Regions from separate parts of the Niabella ginsenosidivorans genome, predicted to be linked through region 2. Evidence: riboswitches for the same ligand, from Rfam matches in the RefSeq annotation. Region 2 holds a riboswitch; the other holds the start of a gene.
The links. A riboswitch is a leader RNA that binds a small molecule or an ion and turns the genes downstream of it on or off. The one in region 2 is predicted to bind S-adenosylmethionine.
Positions count from the first base shown of each region.

Region 1: it holds a riboswitch for S-adenosylmethionine, as region 2 does, so the genes downstream of both, A8C56_RS12880 (trans-sulfuration enzyme family protein) here and A8C56_RS25295 (PLP-dependent transferase) in region 2, are expected to answer to the same signal.

Region 1 is NZ_CP015772.1:3,087,315-3,093,169, reverse strand. Features, by position in the region: gene A8C56_RS12890 (DJ-1/PfpI family protein) at 1-199, opposite strand, end outside; gene A8C56_RS24490 (hypothetical protein) at 268-420, shown strand; gene A8C56_RS12885 (aldo/keto reductase) at 507-1,460, shown strand; gene A8C56_RS12880 (trans-sulfuration enzyme family protein) at 1,529-2,695, opposite strand; SAM riboswitch class I at 2,839-2,949, opposite strand; gene A8C56_RS12870 (tRNA1(Val) (adenine(37)-N6)-methyltransferase) at 3,445-4,155, shown strand; gene A8C56_RS12865 (HAD-IIIA family hydrolase) at 4,156-5,436, opposite strand; gene A8C56_RS12860 (D-sedoheptulose-7-phosphate isomerase) at 5,545-5,855, opposite strand, start outside.
Region 2 is NZ_CP015772.1:3,264,954-3,270,808, reverse strand. Features, by position in the region: gene A8C56_RS13560 (homoserine O-acetyltransferase family protein) at 1-237, opposite strand, end outside; gene A8C56_RS13555 (O-acetylhomoserine aminocarboxypropyltransferase/cysteine synthase family protein) at 291-1,424, opposite strand; gene A8C56_RS25295 (PLP-dependent transferase) at 1,454-1,600, opposite strand; SAM riboswitch class I at 1,911-2,027, opposite strand; gene pckA (phosphoenolpyruvate carboxykinase (ATP)) at 2,523-4,127, shown strand; gene A8C56_RS13540 (LacI family DNA-binding transcriptional regulator) at 4,903-5,855, shown strand, end outside.

The DNA of each region.
Region 1 (5,855 bases), 180 kb from region 2:
GCAGGATGTCTATAGGACGGGTACGTTCATTTACAGGCAATGTGTTCACTGAAACATTATGCCGGTTGGAAATAACGGCGCCTGCCAATGAGTAAAAGCTCAGATAGTAATGCTCCGGAAACCGGCCAAAGACCTCAACAGGGCCGTAGACGTCCAGTGTTTCAAAATCGTTAAATAATAAAATACCTACCTGTTCCATTTACCTGTTTTTTATGCTGGTGATAGGGATGATTCCTGTTTTATTTTTTAAACAATTGCTAATGTACGATGAAATTGCCGGTGAATGACGGGGACGATGCACCTGGTGGCTACCGGGTGAGTGACATGCCTGACAGACAGGCTGGCAGGGATGCCGGGTATTATTCCGCAGCCGGTACCATATGGCCGAACAAATATACTGCTGCATTGTTTTTAAACTAATGGTATACTGTCAAATGTTAAGAACTGTTTTTAACGAAGCCTATTTTTAAAAAATGCCAACCATTAAAAAATTATAAAAACTGAACATGGAACAAAGAACATTAGGCAAAACAGATTTACAGATCGCACCAATCGTTTTTGGAGGAAATGTTTTTGGATGGACCATCGATGAACAGCAATCTTTTGAGATCCTGGATCATTTTGTAGGCGCGGGGTTTAATATGATTGATACTGCGAACCAGTATGCTTACTGGGCACCGGGTAATAAAGGCGGAGAATCAGAAACGGTTATTGGTAACTGGCTGAAGAAAACCGGTAAAAGGGATGAAGTGCTGATCGCCACAAAGGTAGGAGGCGCCCTGGCGGGGCAACCCAAGCCTAATACGGCAAAAGCGTATATCCTGGAGCAGGTGGAACTGTCACTGCAACGTTTGCAGGTAGACGTGATCGACCTGTACCAGACCCATTTTGATGACGAATCAGTACCGGTTGAAGAAACACTGGAAGCCTATGACCAGCTGATCAAACAGGGTAAGGTGCGCTGGATCGGCGCTTCCAATTTGTCGCCCCGGCGTTTGGAGGATTCGTTGAACCTAAGTGCTGAAAAAGGATTGCCGGCTTACCAGACCCTGCAGCCGGAATATAATCTGTATGCACGGGAGCAGTACGAAACAGCCTACGAGCCTGTTGCTGTAAAGCATCAGCTGGGTGTGATTACTTATTATTCGCTGGCCAGCGGATTCCTGACCGGGAAATACCGTACGGAAGCAGATATGGGAAAAAGTGTAAGAGGAGGGGGTGTTCAGAAAATGTTTGATGAAAGGGGGAAAAAGATCCTGGCGGCTTTGGATCATGTGTCCGGAGAGCTCCGCTCAACACCTGCGGCTGTAGCCCTGGCATGGCTGCTGAGCCGGCCATCTGTTACGGCGCCTATAGTGAGCGCTACCAGCCTGGAACAAATGAAAAGCTTTACAGATGCGGTGCAGCTGCAATTGCCGGAATCTTCCAGCCGGGAATTAGATGAAGCAAGCGCTTATTAAGGCAAAAAGAACCGTTCCTCCTGATGAACAAACCTGTGAGCTACGGGGAACGGTTCTCTTATTGTTCACTATACCAGTATGGCAAAATTCCTGGCCGTTTTTTTGATGGCGGTGCTCAGGTCTTCGATGAGATCGTCTGCATCTTCCAGCCCAACAGATAACCGGATGAGACTGTCTGAAACGCCCGATTGGCGGCGGATAGCAGCAGGAATGGATTTATGCGTCATTTCACAGGGCAGGCAAAGCAGGCTCTTTACACCTCCCAGGCTTTCTGCGAGTTTAAAATACCGGGTTGATTGCACCAGTTGCGTGGCAACTGCTGTTTCATCAATCCGGAGATCAAAGCTGACAACGCCTCCAAAATATTTTTGTTGCTGCCGGGCTATTGCATGGTTGGGATGTGTGGCCAGTCCCGGGTAGTACACATTATTGACAAAGCCCTGCGTGGTCAGAAAGTCGGCAATTGCCTGCGAGTTGCGGGAATGCTGCGCCACCCGCAGCGGGAGTGTTTCAATGCCCCGGATGGTGAGCCAGCTGTCAAAGGGCCCTAATATGGCACCGCTTGCATTCTGGATAAATTTTATTTTTTCTCCAAGCTCTTTTGTACGGGTTACTACCAGCCCTGCAATCACATCGCTGTGCCCTGCCAGGTATTTGGTAGCGCTGTGCACTACAAGGTCTGCTCCCAGTTCTATGGGTTTCTGCGCAGCAGGGGAAGCAAAGGTATTGTCTACGCAAACCAGGCAGCTGGCAGCTTTTGCCGTTTTTGCAATGGCCCGGATGTCTGATATCTTTAAAGTAGGATTGGTGGGCGTTTCAATCCAGATGAGCTTTGTTTTCGGAGTAATCGCTGCTGCTACATTCGTTGCATCTGTTGTGTCTGCATAATGTACAGTAATGCCCAGCTTCCGGTAAATATGTGTGAACAGCCGGAACGCGCCGCCATAAATATCGTTAACAGCTACGATCTCATCGCCGGCGCTCAGCAGTTTTATTACCGCGTCTATTGCAGCCAGCCCGCTGGCAAAGGCAAAACCGTTGCTGCCGCCTTCCAGTTCCGCAATAAGCTGCTCCAGGGCAGCCCTTGTAGGATTGTTGGTGCGGGAATAGTCATAACCTTTGTTAATGCCCGGTGCTTCCTGAACATAAGTGGATGTCTGGTAAATAGGGGTAGAGATGGCCCCGGTTAATGCGTCTGCGGGAATACTGTGCAGGATCTTTGTTTGCTCTTTCATTTTTTACTTTTTAACGATGAATAATTTTCCTGAAGATTCGTCCAGAGCAAACGATGGTGACCAGCCGGGAGCCAAAAAAATGCGCTCCTGACAAGCCAGAAGCGCATTCAAATTATTTTATCATAAATGGATGCTGTACTACTAACTTATCTTTCCATTCGCCACAGGTGAATGGTTGAAGGTGGCACCTTCCCGCTAAGCGGAGGTTGCCAAGACGTCATCGGGTCAAGTCCCTCGGTCTTTCTGGATAAGAATCTTTTCAAGAACTCTTGCAAATTTATAGACTATTGTCTGAAAGCGCCAAATTTTTTATATGAAAATTTAAAGGGTCAGTAAGTCATTGTGAATGCTTTTGCTGTTAATGATTGGGTTCCCGTTTATTGCAAAACAAATGTATTCCCCTGGCATCATCATAAAAATTCCGGCTGAAGCTCAGTACCGTACTGGTTTTCAGGATGCACAGGCCGGAATCCCCGGGGGGCATTTATTAACCATTAAAAGATCGCCCCTAAAGGGGCTTAACATAAATTTTATAACATGCTGCTACTGGTATTGTGCCCTGGTGGGGCCGGATATCCTTATTTCAGCCTCCCGAAAAGCAGTTTGTTTTTGAAGAAGGAGTGGTAAAACAGGGGCTGTTTACTTTTTTGTGTTCCCTGTCAGCATGGTTACAAAAAAAAATATTTTGCTCACCCTGCTGACCGGCTTTTCTTCTTATGCAGGAAATGAACTTTTCTGCATCTTTGCTTATGCCAAATTCTTATTTTCAGTTTAAGCAATTTGTTGTGCACCAGGAAGGCTGCTCCATGAAGGTAACAACAGATGCCTGCCTGTTCGGAGCCTGGACTGCCCGTCAGCTGACCGGCAAGTATGAGCGGATCCTTGATATTGGCACGGGCACAGGCCTGTTGAGCCTGATGATGGCCCAAAGCAATACCGCACCTATAGACGCTATTGAGATACAGAAAACCGATTTTACCCGGGCACTTGCCAATGTAAAAGCAAGCCCGTGGAGCCAGCAGATAAAAGTGCTTTACGGCGATGTGCTGGAGTACGGTTTTGATACGCGCTATGATGTTATTGTCAGCAATCCGCCATTTTATGAGGCTGACCTGAAGGGAACAAGTGCCGGCAGGAATATTGCGCATCATGATGAAGGGCTATCCCTGCATGATCTGGCAGGGGCACTGAAAAAACAGTTACAATTCGGTGGCTTGTTTTTCTTATTGTTCCCTGCAAAAAGAGAAGCGGAGCTGGCAGACGAACTGGGCCAATGCGGTCTTTTTATAAACAGGATCTGCTTTGTACAGCAAACGGCCGCTCATTCTCCTTTCAGGATCATGGTAAAAGGTTCTTTCACGAAGGTACCGGCAGTAAAACAAAGGATACTCATACGCAGCGGGAAGGAATATTCACCGGAATTTACAGCGCTTTTAAAACCTTATTATCTGCATATGTGATCAGGGCAGGCGGTCTGCCAGGGATTTAAGATCCGGAAGCTGCAGGTCAATAAAGGCATGCGGTAATGTTTCCGGTTCATTGGTGGTGGTAAGGTAGATGGTGCGCATCCCCGCGTTCTTCCCAAGTTTCATATCAGACAGGTTATTACCTACCATTATCGATTTTGAAAGATCAATATCGCTGAAGTCTTCAGTTGCCTGTAAGGCCATGCCGGGATTGGGTTTGCGGAAAAAATCCTTTGGATCAACTGCAGTGGCATAATAGATGGCAGGAATATGCCCGCCGGAATCTTTTATAGCTCCGCTCAGCAGCTCATGAATGCCATACAATGCCTGTTCATCCATCAGCCCGCGGCCGATTCCCCGCTGATTGGTAATAATAATGACGTGCTTGAAATAATGGGTGAATTTTCCAATGGCTTCGGGCACGCCTTTGTAGAATTCAAATTCTCCTTTATGCAATACATAGTTGCCCGGGCGTTCTTCATTGATCACCCCGTCCCGGTCCAGGAACAGGGTCCAGTCTTTTGTGATCCCGGACAGCTCAAAGGGTTTCGGTTGAAAGTCTTTCCCGGCCTTGGTGTAATCTGCGGGAATGCCGATGTCTATAAAATAGCCTTCTTCAACTGAGCCGCAGAATTTTCCTTCGCTAACGTACTGTTCCAGATAATCCTTCTCAAAGGAGAATTTTGATGGGAACTGTTTTGCAAAGAGCTGCGGTTTACTTACGAGGTAAACACCGGCATTGATCAGGCCCTTTTCATAATACTGTTTTTCTTTAAAACTGGTAATGTGGCCGGAGGCATCCAGCGTTACCACGCCATACCGGTCAAAATCCTGCATTGGCTTCAGCGCCAGTGTACATGCGGCTTTTGCTGTTGTATGCAGTTGGTGCATTTTCTCCGCATCAAAAGCAAAAAAGCTATCTCCGTTCATCACAAAAATATGCTCCCCATCGGCTTTTGTTAATGCCAGGTGAATGGCGCCTCCTGTTCCCAGCGGTTCCTCTTCCACACAGCATTGATATTGCAAAGCTGAAAACTCTTTTTGCAGATAGGCCTCTATGACCTCATGCCGGTAACCGAGGCTGAAAATGAAGCGTTGTATGCCCTGCCTGCGCAGGTAATTGATCACATAATAGAGAAAAGGCTGCCCGGCAACGGGCGCCATGCATTTGGGCAGGTCCGGCACAGCTTCTCTTAAGCGGGTGCCCAGCCCTCCTGCAAGAATAATTGCTTCCTGTGCATTTTTCCAGTTCCCTTCCAGGCGTTTCTGAAGCATCTGAATTTGTTAATAGTTCATGGTTTATGGCTGATAACTGATAACTGACTACTGGTCGATAGTTCATTGTCCATAGTCGATGGTTTGTGCCGATACATTCAATAACAGTTAACCAGTGACCGCTTCGTTAAAATATCTTTCTTCCACGAGTTGGCAAATACTATGACCCAGTAACATATGGCATTCCTGTATGCGGGGCGTATCTGATGAGGGTACATTAATAAGATAATCACTGGTGGTTTTCAGAATGCCGCCGGTGGTACCAGTAAAACCAATAGTGATGAGCCCTTTGGTCTTGGCCTGCTCAAAGGCTTTAACAATATTGGCTGAATTACCGGAAGTGCTCAGGCCAATCAATATATCACCCTTTTTGCCAATGCCATCAATGATGCGGGAATAGATGAGCTCAAAACTGTAAT
Region 2 (5,855 bases):
CATATTTACGCAGATAATAAAATCCTTTGCCGGATCAAAAATCTTTCCTTTCCCGATCATTTCCGGCCACCACTCATGCGGAACGCTGTTGGCGGTAAGCGCATGAAAGATCCATATGATATTGGATTGATCCCCGTTAATGGTCCCATATGTTGTATAGGCCAGGCGCAGGTTATGAAAAATATACCCGCTTTCCAGTTGGAAAGGAGCCGGATATGTAAATGTTCTTTGTTGCATTCTTTCTTAAGAAGGCCTGCAGGAGTTTAAACCCTTACAGGCCGCTGATAAGTTTATTTGGATACTGCGGCAAATGCCTGTTCAAAATCTGCTTTGATATCATCAATATGTTCAATGCCTGAGCTGATGCGGATAAGGTTATCCAGAACACCGGCCGCCTTTCTTTCCTCCTCGCTCAATTGCTCGTGGGTAGTGGAGGCGGGATGGATGGCCAGGGTTTTGGTATCTCCCACATTGGCCAGGTGACTTACCAGCTTTAAGCTGTTGATAAATGTTTTTCCGTTTTCCAGGCCACCTTTAATGCCAAACTGCAATACCCCGCCGGCACCATTGGGTAAATATTTTTTTGCCAGCTCATGGTAGGGGCTGCTTTCCAGACCCGGATACCAGACGAAATCGACCTGGTCATGCTGCTCCAGCCATTTTGCCAGGGCCAGCGCATTATCAACGGTACGTTGTACGCGCAGTGAAAGCGTTTCCAGCCCCTGCAGCAACAAGAAGGAATTAAACGGGCTCTGGGCCGGACCGAAATCTCGCAGCCCCTCAACCCGGGCGCGTATGGCAAAAGCTATATTGGGCAGCCCCAGCGGGTTGCCTTCTCCAAATACCTGCCAGAAGTTTAATCCGTGATAACCTTCGGATGGTTCAGAAAACTGGGGAAACCTGCCATTGCCCCAATTGTAATTACCGCCGTCCACAATAACACCGCCAATAGAAGTCCCGTGCCCGCCGATCCACTTGGTGGCAGCTTCCACCACAATGTTGGCGCCGTATTTAATGGGTTGAAACAAATAGCCACCCGCTCCAAAGGTATTATCCACGATCAGCGGAAGGTCATATTCTTTGGCCAATGCAGCAAACTGCTCAAAATCCGGAACGTTCAGCTTGGGATTACCCAGTGTTTCAATATAAATAGCCTTCGTTTTGTCATCAATTAAAGGCCGGAAGCTTTCTACCTGGTCATCTGCTGCAAAACGCACGTCAATGCCCAGCCTTTTAAAAGATACTTTAAACTGGTTAAACGTACCTCCGTATAAAAAGGGAGAGGTTACAAAGTTTTCTCCTGCCTGTAACAGGTTTGTGATCGCCAAGAACTGAGCCGCCTGGCCGGATGCGGTGGCCAGCGCTGCCACTCCGCCTTCCAGCGCGGCAATACGCTGCTCAAATACATCCGTAGTGGGGTTCATGATGCGTGTATAAATATTGCCAAATTCCCTCAGACCAAAAGATTGGCGGCATGCTCTGCGTTTTTAAAAACATAAGAAGTGGTTTGGTAAATAGGCACTGCACGGCTTCCGGTAGTGGGATCTGCCTGCTGACCGGCGTGTACCTGTAGCGTGTCGAAATGTAATTGGTTGCTCATAATCGTTTTATGAATTTAGATAAAGTGGATAATTAAGCTGGAAAGTATACCGGGTTCTGCAACCCGTTTCGGGGATAAATAATTGTATATGCCTGCTAAGGCATACAGCAAATGCAACAACACATTACAGAAGTAATGCAATGAACAGTAATTGATCTTGTTGTCATTTGTTTCATGAGGACAACGAAGTTAGTAGCGTTTTGTTTCATTTCAAAAAAAATTATAACAGGAAGCCGGTGTTGTCCGCAAAAAAGCCCACCCGATAAACCAGATGAGCTCTTATTGTAAATACCTTATTTAATAGCTGACTGACTTATCTCTCCATCCGCCAACTGACGGACTGGTTGGAATTGGCACCTTGCTCAATGATCTTTTGCAGGTTGCCAAGGCTTCATTGGGCCAAACCCTCTGCCTTTCTTGATAAGATCCCGTTAGTAACGGGAAAATTTTAAAGAACCCTGACCGCCGGCCGGCGGACCGCCGCAAAGTTAGTAAAATGAAGGCAAAGAAAAAAACAACCCCTTATATTCAATGCCCTGTTTCTTTTCCTTCTTGGTTTCAGTTTAAAACTGCGGGCTCCGTCATTCATCCTGCTGTTAAGGCCTGTTTCTGAGCGTGCGTTTTTTAGCTGCAATAAACGTTCGGTAACCCCGGCCATTAAAAACAGCAGGCAACCAGCTTAAACAGCAGGTTTATAATCCATGGTTTTCGCTGAAATGATGTCTTGTGCCTGTCATGCGTAAAAGCCTGTGTGAGAATTAAGTATATAAACGATTGTTAGTTTTTTATTTAATTTTTGAATAAAATCTAACATATATGGTTTTATTGATTCTTAAAGAATTGTTTTTTTGTTTAAAATATATTTTTTTTAGATTTTTTCAAATTATATTTTTGCGCTCTAAACAAAAAAACAATACCCAACATGCTTACAAAGCCATTTGAAATTCCGCCGGCACAATTGCTTGCTATCGGCCTTAACACAAACAAAACCATACACTATCAGTCTGACCCGGAAGAACTGGTAGAAGCTACCCTCAGTAATAAACAGGGCATGTTGAGCCATACCGGGGCGTTGGTGATCAGTACCGGCAGGTTTACGGGCAGGTCTCCAAAGGATAAATTTATTGTGAAGGACACGATAACGGCTGCCACTGTTGACTGGGGCAATTTCAATAACCCTATTGATGAACCGTATTTTGACCGGATACTGGAAGATGTGCAGCATTATTTAAACCAGCAGCACGAGCTTTGGATACGCGATTGCTACGCCTGCGCTGCGCCCGAATACCGGTTAAACATCCGCGTGGTCAATGAGCTGCCCTGGATGAACCTGTTTGCCCATAATTTATTTCTCCGGCCCACAGCCCGGGAACTGGAGCATTTTGCACCGGAATGGCATATTCTTTCTGTTCCCGGGCTGGAGCTGGATCCTGTGCGTTGTGGTATAAGGCAGCCCAACGCCACCGTTATAAGTTTTAAGCTTAAACTAATCCTTATTGCCGGCAGCAGTTATACCGGTGAAATAAAGAAAGGGGTCTTTTCTGTTTTGAATTACCTGCTGCCGGAAACCCATAATGTGCTAAGCATGCATTGTTCCGCCAATGTTGGGCAAAAAGGAGATACAGCCCTGTTCTTTGGCCTGAGCGGCACCGGCAAAACCACTTTAAGCACAGATCCCAGCCGCCGGCTGATCGGCGATGATGAACATGGCTGGGACAGCACCAGGGTATTTAATTTTGAAGGAGGCTGCTATGCAAAATGCATTCATCTTTCTAAAGAGAAGGAACCGGAAATTTATAATGCCATTCAACCAGGCGCCCTGGTTGAAAATGTGACCTTCTACCCCGGAACCAATATTATTGATTTTGACGACGCCTCCATTACAGAAAATACAAGGGTTGCTTATCCCCTTGATTTTGTTGCGCAATCTGTACCCGGAGAAAGCGGCGATTCGCCCAGGAATATTTTCTTTTTAACCTGTGATGCTTACGGGGTGCTGCCGCCCATAGCCCGTTTAACAAAGGAGCAGGCGCTGTATTATTTTATAAGCGGCTATACGGCTAAAATTGCCGGAACAGAGGCAGGCATTACTGAGCCCAAAGCCACATTCAGCGCCTGTTTTGGTGCCCCGTTCATACCTCTGCATCCCGGCAAATATGCTGCGCTGCTGGGAGACAAGATCAGCCGGGATGGCGTAAAAGTATGGATGGTGAATACCGGCTGGACAGGCGGTGCTTACGGTACCGGCTTCAGGATGCGGCTGGCTGATTCCAGAGCCATGATCCGGGCAGCATTGAAGGGGGAACTTGACCAGGTGGAATATCATAAAGACCCGGTTTTTAGCCTGATGGTACCTGATACCTGCCCCGGCGTGGATTCAAAAATTTTGACGCCGCGAAATACCTGGGATGACGTTGCTGCTTATGATGCGCAGGCAAAAAATCTTGCGGAAGCATTTATGCGCAATTTTGAATGTTATGCCAACCTAGTACCTACAGCAGTAAAGAATGCTGGTCCAAACATTTAAAAGCATGAGATCTAAAACACAGGTATATGCAGGACCGCTGTAAAAGGCGGTCTTTTTTTATATTAAGGTGTGCTCCTGCGGGTTGCCTCAGGGATATCTTTTTTCTCATATCTCCGGCTTTTTGTTTTTTAGAGTCCTCTCTATGCCAAAACCCCGGTCCCTTTTATATACGAAACAAAAAAGCGCTTCCATTAACAGGTATCAGTTTTTCAGCTCCGTCAGCAACATTCCCTCCGGTCATTGATCGCACCCGTTCAACCACATTTTTAATATTGCGGCGCTGCGCGCCTTTTTAAGGCCGGGGTTGTTGGCTGCTACGGATATCTGGCTGTTCTGCAGCCAGGCTTCAGCATAACGCATGGTAAAGGCGCAGCGCACCAGAAATGTGCATAGACCTATCGAAAACCATCACAGAGCCGCAGCGCGGCGTAATATAAGTTTCCGTTGTTCCGGATCACGCTGGTATGCTGCTTCCTGTAATAGCTTTTAAAGAAAATATTTGTCTTACAATAGCCTTTATACAGAGGCCGACAAATCTGACGATTTCTTCCTCTAATACCTTAAGTTGACGGCTATTGGTGCCTGCACTTGCCGGAGAATAAATTTACTGTTTTGCTCCGGTTAATCAGCAACTGTTCTTTATAATCCAGTTCTCCTTGTATTAACCCGCGTACTGTGTGAAAAGAAAAAGCAATAAAAAATATTTGTTCATTTCAGTATTTTATTTATTTTTGGATTGAATACGTATTCAATCTGGTAAAATTGCAATACAACATTGGCAAAAACAATCCATAAGAACAGCAGAAACTATACATCTGAAGATGTAGCAAAAATGGCAGGTGTATCACAGGCCACTGTTTCAAGAGTGTTTGCCGGCGGCGCCAATGTTTCCGAGAAGAAACGTAAGAAAATACTGGAGATTGCTGAAAAGATCGGGTACAAGCCCAATGCCCAGGCCCGGAGCCTGATTACCCGGAGAACGATGATGGTAGGGATCATTATGCGGAACATCCGTGATCCTTTTTATGCGGCTGTACTGGAAATTTTTCATACGCGGTTTGCACCCTTGGGTTACCAGCTTATTTTTAATAACTCGGAGAACGAAGTTATACAGGAAGCAGAAATTGCGAAATTACTGGAATATAATGTTGAGGGGATCATTGTTACGGATGCGCTTTTATCAGAAGGTGCCACAAGAAAGCTGAAACAGAACGGCATTGTATCCATTCTCTTTAACCGCTATACCGATGGTCTGGATTGCAGTGCGGTGTACTGCGATAATTACCTGGCGGCAAAGCAGATCGCCACTTACCTGGTGGAAATGGGGCATCGGCGGTTTGCTTTTATATCCGGCCCGCCCGATACTTCCACAACAATTGACCGGCTAAAGGGCTTCCGGGAAGTGCTGGATGAACGAAATATTACCGACCTGGCGATTGTGCCGGGCAGCTATACCTATGAAAGCGGGTTCCAATCGGCCCAGGAACTGGTGACCCGTAATAAACATATTGATTGCATTTTTTGCGGCAGTGATATTATTGCACTGGGCGTAATGGATGCCGTAAGGCTGGTCGGTTTCCGGATACCGGAAGATATATCCGTGGTAGGGTTTGATAATATCCGGATGCTGGGATGGACGCCTTACCCGCTGACTACCTGGGAACAACCACTGGAAGATATGGTAACCAGTACGGTAGAACTGTTACTGAAAGAAATAGACGATAAAAA